Regions from separate parts of the Exiguobacterium sp. s141 genome, predicted to be linked through region 1. Evidence: riboswitches for the same ligand, from Rfam matches in the RefSeq annotation. Region 1 holds a riboswitch; the other holds the start of a gene.

What was found. A riboswitch is a leader RNA that binds a small molecule or an ion and turns the genes downstream of it on or off. The one in region 1 is predicted to bind FMN.
Region 2: it holds a riboswitch for FMN, as region 1 does, so the genes downstream of both, KNP74_RS02860 (ECF transporter S component) here and ribD (bifunctional diaminohydroxyphosphoribosylaminopyrimidine deaminase/5-amino-6-(5-phosphoribosylamino)uracil reductase RibD) in region 1, are expected to answer to the same signal.

What each region holds. Positions count from the first base shown of each region.
Region 1 is NZ_JACSLJ010000001.1:753,186-760,061, reverse strand. Features, by position in the region: gene KNP74_RS03925 (undecaprenyl-diphosphate phosphatase) at 48-860, shown strand; FMN riboswitch at 954-1,096, shown strand; gene ribD (bifunctional diaminohydroxyphosphoribosylaminopyrimidine deaminase/5-amino-6-(5-phosphoribosylamino)uracil reductase RibD) at 1,249-2,328, shown strand; gene ribE (riboflavin synthase) at 2,309-2,950, shown strand; gene ribB (3,4-dihydroxy-2-butanone-4-phosphate synthase) at 2,950-4,134, shown strand; gene ribH (6,7-dimethyl-8-ribityllumazine synthase) at 4,131-4,595, shown strand; gene KNP74_RS03900 (ZIP family metal transporter) at 4,691-5,506, shown strand; gene KNP74_RS03895 (iron chaperone) at 5,556-5,924, opposite strand; gene pruA (L-glutamate gamma-semialdehyde dehydrogenase) at 5,980-6,876, opposite strand, start outside.
Region 2 is NZ_JACSLJ010000001.1:555,960-562,835, reverse strand. Features, by position in the region: gene KNP74_RS02885 (S8 family serine peptidase) at 1-750, opposite strand, end outside; gene KNP74_RS02880 (NAD(P)/FAD-dependent oxidoreductase) at 988-2,043, opposite strand; gene KNP74_RS02875 (YuzB family protein) at 2,141-2,377, shown strand; gene KNP74_RS02870 (NupC/NupG family nucleoside CNT transporter) at 2,588-3,799, shown strand; gene KNP74_RS02865 (nucleotidyltransferase family protein) at 3,913-4,437, opposite strand; gene KNP74_RS02860 (ECF transporter S component) at 4,567-5,154, opposite strand; FMN riboswitch at 5,314-5,455, opposite strand; gene KNP74_RS02855 (HesB/IscA family protein) at 5,553-5,909, shown strand; gene KNP74_RS02850 (hypothetical protein) at 5,951-6,193, opposite strand; gene KNP74_RS02845 (NAD-dependent epimerase/dehydratase family protein) at 6,321-6,876, shown strand, end outside.

The sequences.
Region 1 (6,876 bases):
GCTAAAATAATGGAATTGACGTAAAAAAGAAAAGAGGATATTATGATATGACAATATGGTTGTTCTACTTACTGCTCGGTTTGATTCAAGGCTTCACGGAGCCGATCCCAATCTCGTCAAGCGGTCACTTGGTCATCTTCCAAGAGCTGTTTGATATCCAATTACCGGGACTCTCGTTCGAGATTTTCGTGAACTTTGCCTCGCTACTCGCTGTCTTGACGATTTATCGCAAAGACGTCGTCCGTCTCATCGTGAGTCTATGGACGTTCTTATTTAAGAAAGATCGCAGCGACGAGACGATGATTGACGTCAAGTTCATCGGACTCTTGCTCGTCGCGACCGTCCCGGCCGGTTTGCTCGGTGTCTTGTTCGGTGATTGGATCGGGGAGACGCTCGGTGGAGTCGCCACGGTCGGTTACACGCTCATCTTGACCGGCCTCGCGCTCTGGTTCATCCGCAACATGCGCGGGAACAAAGGCGACGGCGGCATCACGCTCCGCGACGCGATTTTGATCGGTCTTGCTCAAGCGGTCGCCCTCATTCCAGGGATCAGCCGCTCCGGCGCCACGATCGTCATGGCGATGCTCCTCGGCATCAAGCAAGAGTCGGCCCTCCGCTTCTCGTTCTTCCTCTTCATCCCGGTCAGTCTCGGGACGATGATTTTAGATGGACCGGCGCTGTTCACGAATCCGGAAACGCGCGAACTGTTCGGACCGCTCATCTTGGCGTTCATCGCCTCGTATGCGCTCACGGCCATCTCGCTCAAATGGTTCCAACACATCATGGCAAAAGGCGAACTCAAATATTTCTCGTTCTATTGCTGGATCGTCGGTCTCCTCGTCGTCCTATTCTTGGCATGATTCTGAAGGCGCTGCTCAAACGAGCGGCGCCTTTTTGCGCATTTCGTTTTGCCATCGATTTATTTTTGCGCTAAAGTGGAATCGTACAAACAAATATTCCTTCGGGGTCGGGTGAAAGTCCCAACCGGCGGTGATAGGCGCGAGCCTTAAGTCCGTGACCCGGGCGCATGTGTGCGAACGGTGGATCTAGTGCGATTCTAGAGCCGACAGTATAGTCTGGATGGGAGAAGGAAACAGAACAGGTCCGCGCGACCTGTAGTTCGTCGTACGTTTTTCTGTAAAGAAAACGCTTATTTGGCTTGCCCAAATGACGACCGACACCTCCCACCGAGACCTTGAGGATCATTCCTTGAGGTCTTTTTGTTTGTGCGAAACAAGGAGGGAGATTATGAATCAGTACATGCAACAAGCCATCCAATTGGCCAAGTTCGCCTCATCGACCGGCATCAACCCGCGCGTCGGCGCCGTCGTCGTCAAGGACGGCCGGGTCGTCGGGTTCGGTGCCCACTTGAAGGCAGGAGAAGCGCACGCCGAGGTGCACGCCATCCGCATGGCCGGCGCTGCCGCGTACGGTGCGACGATTTACGTCACGCTCGAACCGTGCTCGCATCACGGCAAGACGCCACTGTGCGCCGATCTGCTCGTCGAGTCTGGCATCAAGCGTGCCGTCGTCGCGATGGAAGACCCGAACCCGCTCGTGTCAGGGCGCGGCATCGCCCGATTGAAAGCGGCCGGGATTGACGTCGAGGTCGGACTGCTCGAAAGCGAGGCGCGAGCGCTCAATACGGCGTTCTTGCGGTCGCTCGAGACGAGACGACCGTACGTCATCTTGAAGACGGCGACGAGCCTCGACGGCAAAGTCGCGCTCGATCACGGTGACAGCAAGTGGGTGACCGGGACAGTAGCGAGACGGGACGTCCATGAACTGCGGGCGACGGTCGACGCCGTTTTGACCGGTGTCGGCACCGTCCTCGCCGACGATCCGGCACTCACCGTCCGGCTCGACCGTGAGATGACACAACCGCTCCGAATCGTGCTCGACCGTGAGTTGCGTACGCCGCTCTCGAGTCAGCTCGTCCGAACGGCGACCGACGTACCGGTGCTTCTGTACACGACTTCGGACGACCAAACAAAACGTGACGCGCTGACAGCGAATGGCGTCGAAATCGCCGACTACACATCGCTCGAAGCTGTCCTGCAAGACGTCTACGCACGCGGCATCGGCCGCCTGCTCGTCGAAGCGGGACCGACACTCGTCACTTCACTCTTGGACGGACAGTTCGTCGACGAGTGGGTCATGTACCAGTCGCCACGCGTATTCGGCGGCAAGGGCGGTTTCTACCGCTCGCATCATGATGGGCCGCTCGATGCGGTCGAATGGTATGAGGTTCAATCGGTCGAGACGGTCGGCATCGATATCAAACTGATCATGCGAAAGGAGGAGTCCGATGTTCACGGGAATCGTTGAAGAGATTGGCAGTGTCAAGGCAGTGAAACGGAACGGTCCATCCCTGCGGCTCACGCTCGCCGGACAGGTCGTCCTCGAGGATGTGAAGCTCGGTGACAGCATCTCCGTCAACGGCATCTGTCTCACCGTGACGACGTTCGACCGCGACAGTTTCTCGGTCGACGTCATGCCGGAGACGCTCAAGGCGTCGAGTCTCGACGGGGTCCGCCCCGGTACGAGCGTCAACTTGGAGCGGGCCATGCCCGCGAACGGACGCTTCGGCGGCCATTTCGTCTCGGGTCACGTCGACGGGGTCGGACGCATCGTCAAAAAACGGTCGCTCGCGAACGCCGTCTATGTCGACATCAGCTGTGAGCCGTCGCTCCTCCGCTATATCGTCCCGAAAGGTTCGATTTCGGTCGACGGGACGAGCTTGACGGTGTTTGATGTCACCGAACGCGGATTCACGTTGTCGCTTATCCCGCATACGTACAGTGAGACGGTGCTCGGGATGAAACAGGCAGGAGACGCGGTCAATTTGGAATGTGACATGTTAGCTAAATATATGGAAAAACTCGTAAGTCAAAAACCGATGACGCTCGAATCGCTGGCGTCGCAAGGGTATGGAAAGGCGGGATGGTAATGTTCCACACGATTGAAGAAGCAGTCGAAGACTTGAAGATGGGACGACCGATTATCGTCGTCGACGATGAGGACCGTGAGAACGAAGGGGACTTCGTCGTGCTCGCGGATAAAATGACCGCAGAGACGATGAACTTCCTCATCACGGAAGGGAAAGGACTCGTCTGCGCCTCCCTCGCCGAAGAAGTGGCCGTCCGGCTCGACTTGCAGCCGATGGTCGCAAACAGCACCGATCCACACGGGACGGCGTTCACGGTCAGCGTCGATCACATCGATTCGACGACGGGCATCTCGGCGAGCGAACGGGCGCATACAGTGCGCGAACTCGCGAACATCAACGCCCGTCCGGCTGATTTTCAACGTCCGGGACATATCTTCCCGCTCATCGCGAAAAAAGGTGGCGTCTCGGTACGACGTGGACATACAGAAGCGTCGGTCGATTTGGCGCGACTCGCCGGAAGTGAACCGGTCGCCGTCATCTGTGAGATTATCCGCCCGGACGGCGAGATGGCCCGGGTGCCGGACCTTGAACGCGTCGCGGAAGCGCATGGTTTAAAGTTCATCACGATCGAGGCGCTCGTCCGCTATATGGAGACGGACCTCGCCAGTCGAGAGGCGGACGTCTCGCTCCCCTCGGTGAAAGGGGACTTCCGATTGATCGGGTATCGGAACGTCCTCGACCGGGAAGAGCACGTCGCACTCCTGAAAGGTGAACTCGAACATGCGCCGCTCGTCCGCATCCATTCCGAGTGTCTGACCGGCGACGTGTTCGGCTCCTATCGTTGCGATTGCGGGCCACAACTCGACACAGCGATGGCGAAAGTGGAAGCCGAAGGCGGTGTCATCTTGTACATGCGACAAGAAGGGCGCGGCATCGGTCTGCTCAACAAGTTGAAGGCGTACGAACTACAAGAACAAGGGCTTGATACGGTCGAGGCGAACGTCGCGCTCGGTCTGCACGCCGATTTACGCGATTACCGGGTCAGCGCGGCGATGCTTCGTGACCTCGGGATCACGAAAGTCCGGCTCATGACGAACAACCCGGAAAAAGTCGACGCCTTGGAAGCGTGCGGGATCACGGTCATCGAACGTGTCCCGATTATCGTCGGCGCCCATGCGGCGAACGAGAAGTACCGAATGACGAAACAACAAAAAATGAACCACTTTGGAGGAGAAGAATCATGATGCATACATTTGAAGGAAACTTGGTCGGAAAAGGCTTGAAAGTCGGAATCGTCGTCGGACGGTTCAATGATCTCATCACGATGCGCTTGCTGGACGGGGCGAAAGATGCGCTCAAGCGCCACGGCGTCGAACAAGATGACGTCGAGATCGCATTCGTCCCGGGAGCGTTCGAACTCCCCCTCGTCGCCAAAAAGATGGCGATGAGCAAGAAATATGACGCCGTCATCACACTCGGTGCCGTCATCCGCGGGGCGACGCCGCACTTCGACTACGTCTGCAGCGAAGCGGCGAAAGGTGTCGCCCAAGCAAGTTATCAGTCAGAAGTGCCGGTCATCTTCGGTGTCTTGACGACCGAGACGATTGAGCAGGCCATCGAGCGCGCCGGTACGAAAGCCGGAAATAAAGGGTGGGAAGCAGCGACGGCGGCCATCGAGATGGCGAACTTGATGCGCGCGTTTTAATAGTATGGAGGAGAGCGAACCGGCTCTCCTTTTTTTTTGTCGTTAGCAACGCGTGTGTCCCGGGAAAAGAATAAGGTGAAAAGGGGGCGACGGTGATGTGGGAATGGGTGGCTCAACTGAGCCCGGCCATGCAGGCACTGCTCGGGACGATGTTCACGTGGGGGATGACCGCGCTTGGGGCGACCATCGTCTATATGACGAAGTCGATCAACGCGCGGTTGATGGACAGTATGCTCGGGTTTGCCGGCGGGGTCATGATCGCCGCTAGTTTTTGGTCACTCCTTGCGCCAGCCATCGAGATGGCGGAGCAAGACGCGATGCCGGCTTTGTTGCCGACCACCGTCGGCTTTTTAGCGGGCGGTCTGTTTTTGGCGGTCGTCGATAAACTGATCCCGCACGTGCATCCGACATCTCCGATTGAGGACGCGGAAGGTATCCGCCCGCAAAAACGAAAGCGGAGCACGTTGCTCGTCTTGGCGATCACGCTGCACAACATTCCGGAAGGACTGGCCGTCGGCGTCGCCTTCGGGGCGGTCGCGGCCGATTTCCCGTCCGCTTCGCTGACGGGTGCCATCGCGTTGGCCATCGGGATCGGCATTCAAAACTTTCCGGAAGGGGCTGCCGTGTCGCTTCCGCTCAGGCGGGACGGCCTCTCTCGACGCCGCAGCTTTTTCTACGGCCAGTTATCGGGTATGGTCGAACCGGTGGCCGCGCTTGTCGGGGTATGGGCCGTGCTCGTCATGGAGCCGCTGTTGCCGTTCGCGTTAAGCTTTGCCGCCGGGGCGATGATTTTCGTCGTCGTCGAAGAGGTCATCCCGGGGTCGCAAGAGAACGGACATAAAGACATGGCGTCGATGGCGCTCATGCTCGGCTTCACGATCATGATGATGTTGGACGTGGCGTTAGGATAAGCCACAGCAAAGGAGCGGTGACATGCGCGTCACCGCTCCTTTTTTCAGGTCAACGCCAGAACGACGTGTGACCGGCCTTATCCTCGATATTGAACGCGATGATGTCACGAAGCAAGTCGTAGTCGACGGTTTGGTCCCACTTGATGCGGAACAGCTGCTTCGTCTGCGTGTAGCCCGACTCCTGGATGCGCGCCTTGAACACCTCGAGCGGGACGGACTCCGGGGCGACGGCGAAATGCGCTTTGGACACACTGAAGGCGATGATGAACGTCCCGTGATCGGTGAACATCGGCTGATTCCAGGCGATGCGCTCCTCGAGGTTGGAGAACGTCTTCCGGACCCAGACGAATACGTCGTCCAGCTTGGCCCGGCGTTCCGGGTCGTCAATCGTGGCTAAAAAATCGTCAAACGTCTCCATGGGGAAACCTCCTTTGTTGAAAGAAAGCCCGACTCCAATGAGCCGGGCTGATGGATTAAAACGTCTCAGACGTCGTTTTTGCTTGCATGTGGAGCTGGATGTAATCCGGTCCGCCTGCTTTTGAGTCTGTGCCTGACATGTTGAATCCGCCGAACGGCTGATAGCCGACGATGGCGCCTGTGCAGCCACGGTTGAAATACAAGTTGCCGACGTGGAAGTTCTGACGCGCGTACTCTTGGTTTGAGCGGTCACGCGTGAGGACGGCACCCGTCAAGCCGTATTCCGTGTTGTTGGCGATGTCGATCGCTTCTTTGAAATCTTTCGCTTTCGTGAAGGCGACGATCGGTCCAAAGATCTCTTCTTGCATGAGACGTGCTTTCGGTGCGACGTCGGCGACGACCGTCGGCTCGACGAAGTAGCCTGTCGAGTCGTCCGCTTTTCCGCCGGCGACGATCTTGCCTTCTTCTTTGGCGACATCGAAGTATGACGTGATCTTCTTGAACGCGGCCGCATCGATGACCGGTCCCATGAAGTGTTCGTTCTGCTCGGTGTTGCCGACCGAGAGTTCGTTCGTCAATTCGACGACGCGATCGAGCACCGTGTCATACACGCTGTCGACGATGACGGCACGTGAACAAGCCGAACATTTTTGACCTGAGAAACCGAATGCCGATTTGACGATCGATTGGGCCGCGAGTTCGAGGTCCGCTGATTCGTCGACGACGATCGTGTCTTTTCCGCCCATCTCAGCGATGACACGTTTGAGCCAGATTTGGCCGTCGTTCAATTTCGAGGCGCGCTCGTTGATGCGCAAGCCCACGTCACGTGAGCCTGTGAAGCTGATGAAGCGTGTCTTCGGATGGTCGACGAGGTAGTCACCGACTTCAGCGCCTGGTCCCGGGATGAAGTTGAGGACACCTTCCGGCAAGCCTGCTTCTTCCATGACCTCGAC
Region 2 (6,876 bases), 200 kb from region 1:
GGTGCGTCCGTTGTTACCGGCTGCCGCGACGACGAGGATGCCAGCATTATTGGCACGGTCGACGACTTGTTGGAGCGTTGAGGATGGACTCGTCGTCCCGAGACTCAAGTTGATGACGTCCATATCGTTCGTGATCGACCAATCGATCCCGGCGATAATACTCGATAGGCTACCGCTACCGTTCGCCTCGAGTGCCTTGACGGCGTAAATGCTCGCCTCGTGGGCAATCCCGACGGTCCCAATGCTGTTGTTACGGGCCCCGATAATACCAGCGACGTGCGTCCCGTGACCGTTGTCATCCGCGTATGAGCTCGTGACCGTACTGAACGATGCACCACCAGCAATCGTCAAATCAGGGTGTGGCGAGATTCCCGTATCGACGACCGATACTTTCACGCCTTTCCCGGTGTAACCACTCTGCCAAGCGGATGGAGCCTTTAACTTCGGAATGCCCCAGTCTTGCGTCTGGTTTTCGATTTGCACCGTTTGATCGACTTCCACGTGGGCAACGTTCGGATTGTTCTTCAAGCCCTTCAAGGCAGCCTTCGGTACTTCGAGGGCAGCGGCCGGAAGATTTTTGTACTGTTGGCGAACTTCCATGCCTTCAATCGAGAGCGGGATGTTCTTTGCCGACTCTTTGAAGACGACGATGACGCGTTCTTTCTCTTTGTTCGGGGCGGCATCTGCGCCTCCCGGAACGGTTGACAAGACGAGCAATGAGGCGAGGACGGTGCTGCAAACTTTTTTCAACTTGTTTCCTCCTTTGGGGTATGTAGGCGAGGTGACACGAAGTCGTTCGGCCGTGTCCATAGAGTAACAAGTTTTCCCACCGGGTAGAATATGTCAATGGAATTAAAAATCTGAATATTTAGATAAGATTTCAGGGGATTCAGATACAAGACTTTTGGCTCAACACGACGGTGGCTGAACGACAAATGGATTGCTTTACACTAAAAAGGATCGACCGAGATGGCCGACCCAGGCATGTTATTTAATGACTTTATGTTTCCAAAGAATACCGGACTTGAGCAGCCGAGCGACTTTGCCGGTGAGCGACTGCTTGCCCATGAAGACGCCAAATCCGGCCTTCTTCCCAAGCGATCCTAACGTGCCTCGGAGTTTGATATCCGGCAAATCCGGATAACTGACGCCTTTCCATTTACAGAGCAACACTTGGACGATCTGTTCGGCCTGCGCTTCTGCGAGCTGACCCGAAGGTGCATACGGCAGGCTGGCGTTGTCCCCGACGACGAAGATATCGGGCTGTTCCGGGACGTAGTGGTGTGGTGTCAATTTGACACGTCCACCCCCATCGAGTTCCCAACCTTGGTTGCGGACGACGGCGACCGGTTGAATCCCGGCGGTCCACACCGTCAAATCGGAAGCGAAGTGCTGTTCATGGTTCCATAACCCATCGGCGTCGACCCGGACGATGTTCGAGTTATTGATGACTTCGACACCATGTTCCTCGAACCAAGACTGGACATACATCGAGACACGGTTTGATAGGAACGATAGGACGGACGGGCCGCGGTCGAACAAACGGACCGTCAAGTCGGGACGACTCTCGCGCAGCTCGCTGGCGAGCTCGACACCGGACAGGCCGGCACCGACGATCGAGACGACCGATCCCGGAGATAGGCCGTTGATTGCTTGCTGGGTCTTGCGTGATTCTTCTAACGTTTGGATGCTGTACGTGAACTCGGCGGCACCGGGCACGTTGTGATACTTGTCCTCGCAACCGAGGCCGATGACGAGGTCGTCGTACGGCACTTTTTCCCCGCTCGCGAGCAGGACCATTTTGTCCCCCGTATCGATATCGGTGACTTGGCCGTATATGTAGTCGACCTCTTCTGGAAAATCGATGCGGATATCACGATCCGACACGGTCCCCGCCGCAAGTGCATAATACTCTGTTTTTAATCCATGGTAAGGTAGACGGTCGATGAGTGTGATCGATACGTCCTTCAGCTGATGGCCGAGGACACGTTCGATTACACGCATACCCCCGTAACCGCCTCCCAAGACGACTAATTTGCGCATAAAAATCCCCCTTTGTTACACTTCAACTGTATCATGTTATAATACGCCGTAGAAGAACCATTTTCCTGCTTTGAAGGAAAGGGGAAGGGTGAATGACATGATGAATCCGATCATTGAGTTCTGTGCCTCCAATTTAGCGATGGGTTCACAAATCGCCCGCGCCAAATTAGAGTCCGATCCAGACTTAGACGTCGTCGAATATGGCTGTACGGGCTACTGCGGCGTCTGTTCGCTTGACTTGTTTTGTCTCGTCGATGGTGAGGTCGTGACCGGGGATACACCGGAACAACTCGTGACGAATGTATATGAAAAAATTGAAGAAATGGCATGGTGAAAAAGTTTGAAGGACCTTCAAACTTTTTTTATTTTGACCGTTTTGACCCGTTGCATTTTTAAAAAGGGTCTGTTATATTCAAAGAGGTTCGAATGTAGGTTGTCTGACGTTTAACAACAGAAAAAGAAAGCGTTTCAAACGGTAGGACACATCTCGATTCGGGTATATCACATTATCAGGTTTCCCCAATATGAAAGGAGCACAACACCAATGAATATCATGAGCGTGGTTGGTATTTTGGCACTAATTGGAATCGCTTACATCTTCTCGACCAACCGTAAAGCCATCAAATGGCGCACCGTGCTTGCCGCTTTCGCGGTACAGTTTACGTTCGCCTTCCTCGTCCTCTTCACTACAGTAGGACGTAACGCGTTAGAATGGATCTCAGGAGGCGTCCAGAACGTCTTGAACACGGCGAACGCCGGGATTAGTTTCGTCTTCGGTACAGCTGTCGGCGGAGACAACTTCGTCTTCGCGTTCCAAGTGTTGACGATTATCGTCTTCATGTCGTCACTCATCGCACTTCTCTACTATGTAGGTGTCATGCAGTGGGTGATCCGTATCCTCGGTACGGCTCTCGCCAAAGCACTTGGCACATCACGTAAAGAATCGCTCTCAGCGACAGCGAACATCTTCGTCGGTCAGACGGAAGCACCGCTCGTCATCAAACCTTACCTTCCAACGATGACGCAATCGGAACTCTTCGCTGTCATGGTCGGTGGTCTCGCCTCGGTTGCCGGTTCAGTTCTTGCTGGATACGCTGCTCTTGGTGTACCGCTCGAGTACTTGCTCGCAGCGAGCTTCATGGCTGCTCCTGCTGGTCTCATGTTCGCGAAAATCATCGTCCCGGAAACAGACGTACCGGATGACGATGTCGAAATCGCTGAAGATGAAGAGAACAAGGCGGCGAACTTCGTCGATGCAGCCGCTCGCGGTGCCTCTGACGGTCTCTTCCTTGCATTGAACGTCGGTGCGATGCTTCTCGCCTTCGTTTCATTGATCGCGCTCGTTAACTTGATTCTCGGTGGAATCGGTGGCTTGTTCGGTTTCGACGGTCTCACGCTTCAATTGATTCTTGGTTATGTGTTCGCACCGCTCGCATTCGTGATCGGTGTGCCATGGGCAGATGCTGTTCAATTCGGTAGCTTCCTCGGACAAAAACTCGTGTTGAACGAATTCGTCGCTTTCTCTGAATTCGCACCAATCATCGGTTCTGGTGACCTCTCGGCACGTACGGAAGCTATGATCGCGTTCGCACTCTGTGGATTCGCCAACATCTCATCACTCGCCATCCTTCTCGGTGGTCTTGGTGGAATGGCGCCGAACCGTCGGAACGACATCGCGCGCATGGGTGTCCTCGCGATTCTCGCAGGTACGCTTGCCAACTTGATGTCAGCGACACTCGCTGGTCTTCTTCTCTAATCAAACACGGTATACTCAGAGTGATCACTTCGGTGGTCACTCTTTTTCGTTGTGACGTTTATGAATGAACAGCAAAAAACCGACCGTAAGGCGGTCGGTTTCACTAGTGTTTATCATCCCTGACGAGGTATATCCACTTCATGGAGTCTCGGCCAAGTGGCTTGCCAATTCTTTTTATTGATCCGGGCTCGATAAATATGATGGTGTGAAGAGTCGTTCGCAAAGGCCGGGGTCGGTCGTAACTGTAGTTTGACTATGTCGTCGATACCGTAAGGGGCGGCCAGCTTCAAGCGTCCGCTCGCATCAAGGCTGACACCGATGGCCGTGACCGTCTCAGGGAAATGGGCCAAGGCGTCGACCGCAGATTGATACTGTGGCAATTGATTGACCAGATGCATGCGGGCCTGGTTTTTGACCGACCAAGGGACGTTCGGTAACAGGTCGTGCAGTTGTGCCTCATACTGTTTTTCAATCGCCTCGTCGATGTGAGATCGGTCAAAGTAGATGACATCGACGTCCTCGGTCGGCGTCGGTACTTCGTAGCCGTGCGCGTCATCCCATATTTTTGCCCGCACGTATCCGGCACAAATCCACCAATCGGGTAAACCGAGCGAAGCGACGATTGTCAACAGACGCATCAGTTCCACATCAGTCTCTAAAAAATGGGTCACATCTTCAGTCGTGTTCAATCCATCTCCTCCTATTCTCTCATTAGCATAGCGTACCTATACAAAAAGCACCTAGACCGGGGTCTAGGTGCTTGTCAGTTACGCTTGAAGTTGCATGCGCTGACGTTCGATCCACGGCTTCAATTTGAGGAAGAGTGGGACGAACAAGGCGCTGATCAACAAGGCCTTAATGAAGTTGAACGGCAAGATACCGTATAGGACGAGGTCCGTTTTGACAGCCGGTTGTGCCATCTCGGTCATGCCGAAGAAGAACGCGTAGGCTGGTAAGATGAGCAAATAGTTCAAGATTGCCAAGCTGAGTGCCATCGTGATCGTACCGGCCACGAGGCCTGAAGCGAGCGCTTTATTCGTTTTACGTTTATGGTAGAACCATGCGACCGGATACATGAAGGCGACACCTGCAAAGAAGTTCGCGACTTCACCGACCGGAACGCCGCCACCATTGAAGACATAGTAGAGGACGTTTTTTAGAGCGACGACCACGACGCCTGCGAGTGGGGAGAACACGATCCCGGCGACGAGCGCGGGAATGTCACTGAAATCCACTTTTAGGAACGGTGGTAGGAAAGGCAGCGGGAAGTTAAAGAGCATGAGGACAAAAGAAATGGCCCCGAGCATCGATAGCGTCACCAGTGTTGTCAATCGTTTGTTGCGCGTTGTTTTCATCAAAATCTCTCCTTTTGTCGCTCCTTGATGAATGGCACCCGTCGCATAGAAAAACCCGATTGTATCAAACAATCGGGAGAGTTTACGCGCATACGAAATAGATGTTCTCATCGGTGTTTAGACCACGCCGAAGAAAACATCCGGATATCGGTCGGATGCCGCCATCTTCTCCCATCCAGACTTTACTGTCGGCTTTCGAATCTCACGAAATCAGCAAGCAACGCCTTGCTCGCTCACGGGCTGAGAAGAACTTGTCTTCAATACCGCCGGTCGGGAATTTCACCCTGCCCCGAAGATGGAACGATTTAATTTTTTTTGTTACAGTTTAGTTATACAAGATATTTCACAAAATCTCAAGTCAGTTGACTTGAAGTTAAGATAACGAAGGAGGAGTTCAGATGATTCATTTGACAGAATCAGCCGCATTACAAGTCATCGATATGATGAAACAGACCGAACGCCCCGACGACCAGTACTTGCGGATCAAAGTGCAAGGGGGCGGGTGTACCGGCCTGTCTTACGGGATGGGGTTTGATGAGGATAAGACAGACAAGGACGTTCAGTTTGACCACCACGGCGTCCGCGTCATCGTCGCCGAAGCCGATCACGGGGTCGTCGACGGTCTCGAGATTGACTATAAGCAGTCGATGCTAGGAGGCGGCTTCACGATTAAAAATCCGAACGCCATCGCCACGTGCGGTTGTGGCTCGAGTTTCCGGACGGCATCGAACGCCGGGACACCTGGGGATTGCTAAACGAAAGGCCAATCATGTCTCATGATTGGCCTTTTTTGTATTCAGTCTGTCTCTTCAATCAGAATTAATCGAATGAGTTTCGAAGCCGCGTCTAACTCGATTTGATGTTGCCAAGGACGAAACGCTGTGATTTTACACGTGTCGTTCGTGATGCGGAATGAACAGACGCTCTCTTCCTCTTGGTCAAGGACCGAGTAACGGCTGAAGTCCGATAAGCTTTGGTAAATGGCATATTGTGTCGGTAATTCACACGACCATCCTTTTTCTAATGTGATCTGATGCATGCGTTTCGCCTCTTTCTTGTCTATATATATAAGAATAACAAAAATATTCAAGGATGTGGAAGATTAGTCGAGAGGATGCAAGGGAAAATGAAAAGAGATGTCATTTCATGTAGGAGGGGCAGGGACGATGAGAAAAGTATTGATTTTCGGTGGCTCACGCTATTTTGGAAAGCGGTTGGCGCTTCGGTTGGCGGAGGCCGGTGACGATGTGACGATTGTGACGCGTGGACAACTGCAAGTACCCGAGGCGGAGGGCATCCGGTCGATCAAAGGGGACCGACAGTCGGTGGCCACGATGAAAGATTTGTCACGCGACCATTACGACCTCGTCTATGACAATGTTTGCTTTAACCCGTACCAGGCAAAGATCGCCTCGGACGCTTTCATGGACCAAGTCGGTAAATATGTGCTCACGTCGACGATGTCGGTTTATGCGCCAGGCGCCGAGTTGAAAGAAAGTGATTTCAATCCGCTCCATCATGACTATCATCTCGAATCCGAACATGATTACGGGCAAGGGAAGCGAGAGGCTGAATCTTATTTCTTCCATCGCGCCTCGTTCCCGGTCGCGACGGTCCGCTTGCCAATCGTGCTCGGACCCGACGACTATACAGACCGTCTCAAGTTTTATATCGACGCCGTCCGACGGGAAGAGCCGATCGTACTGCATCACCCGGAAGCGA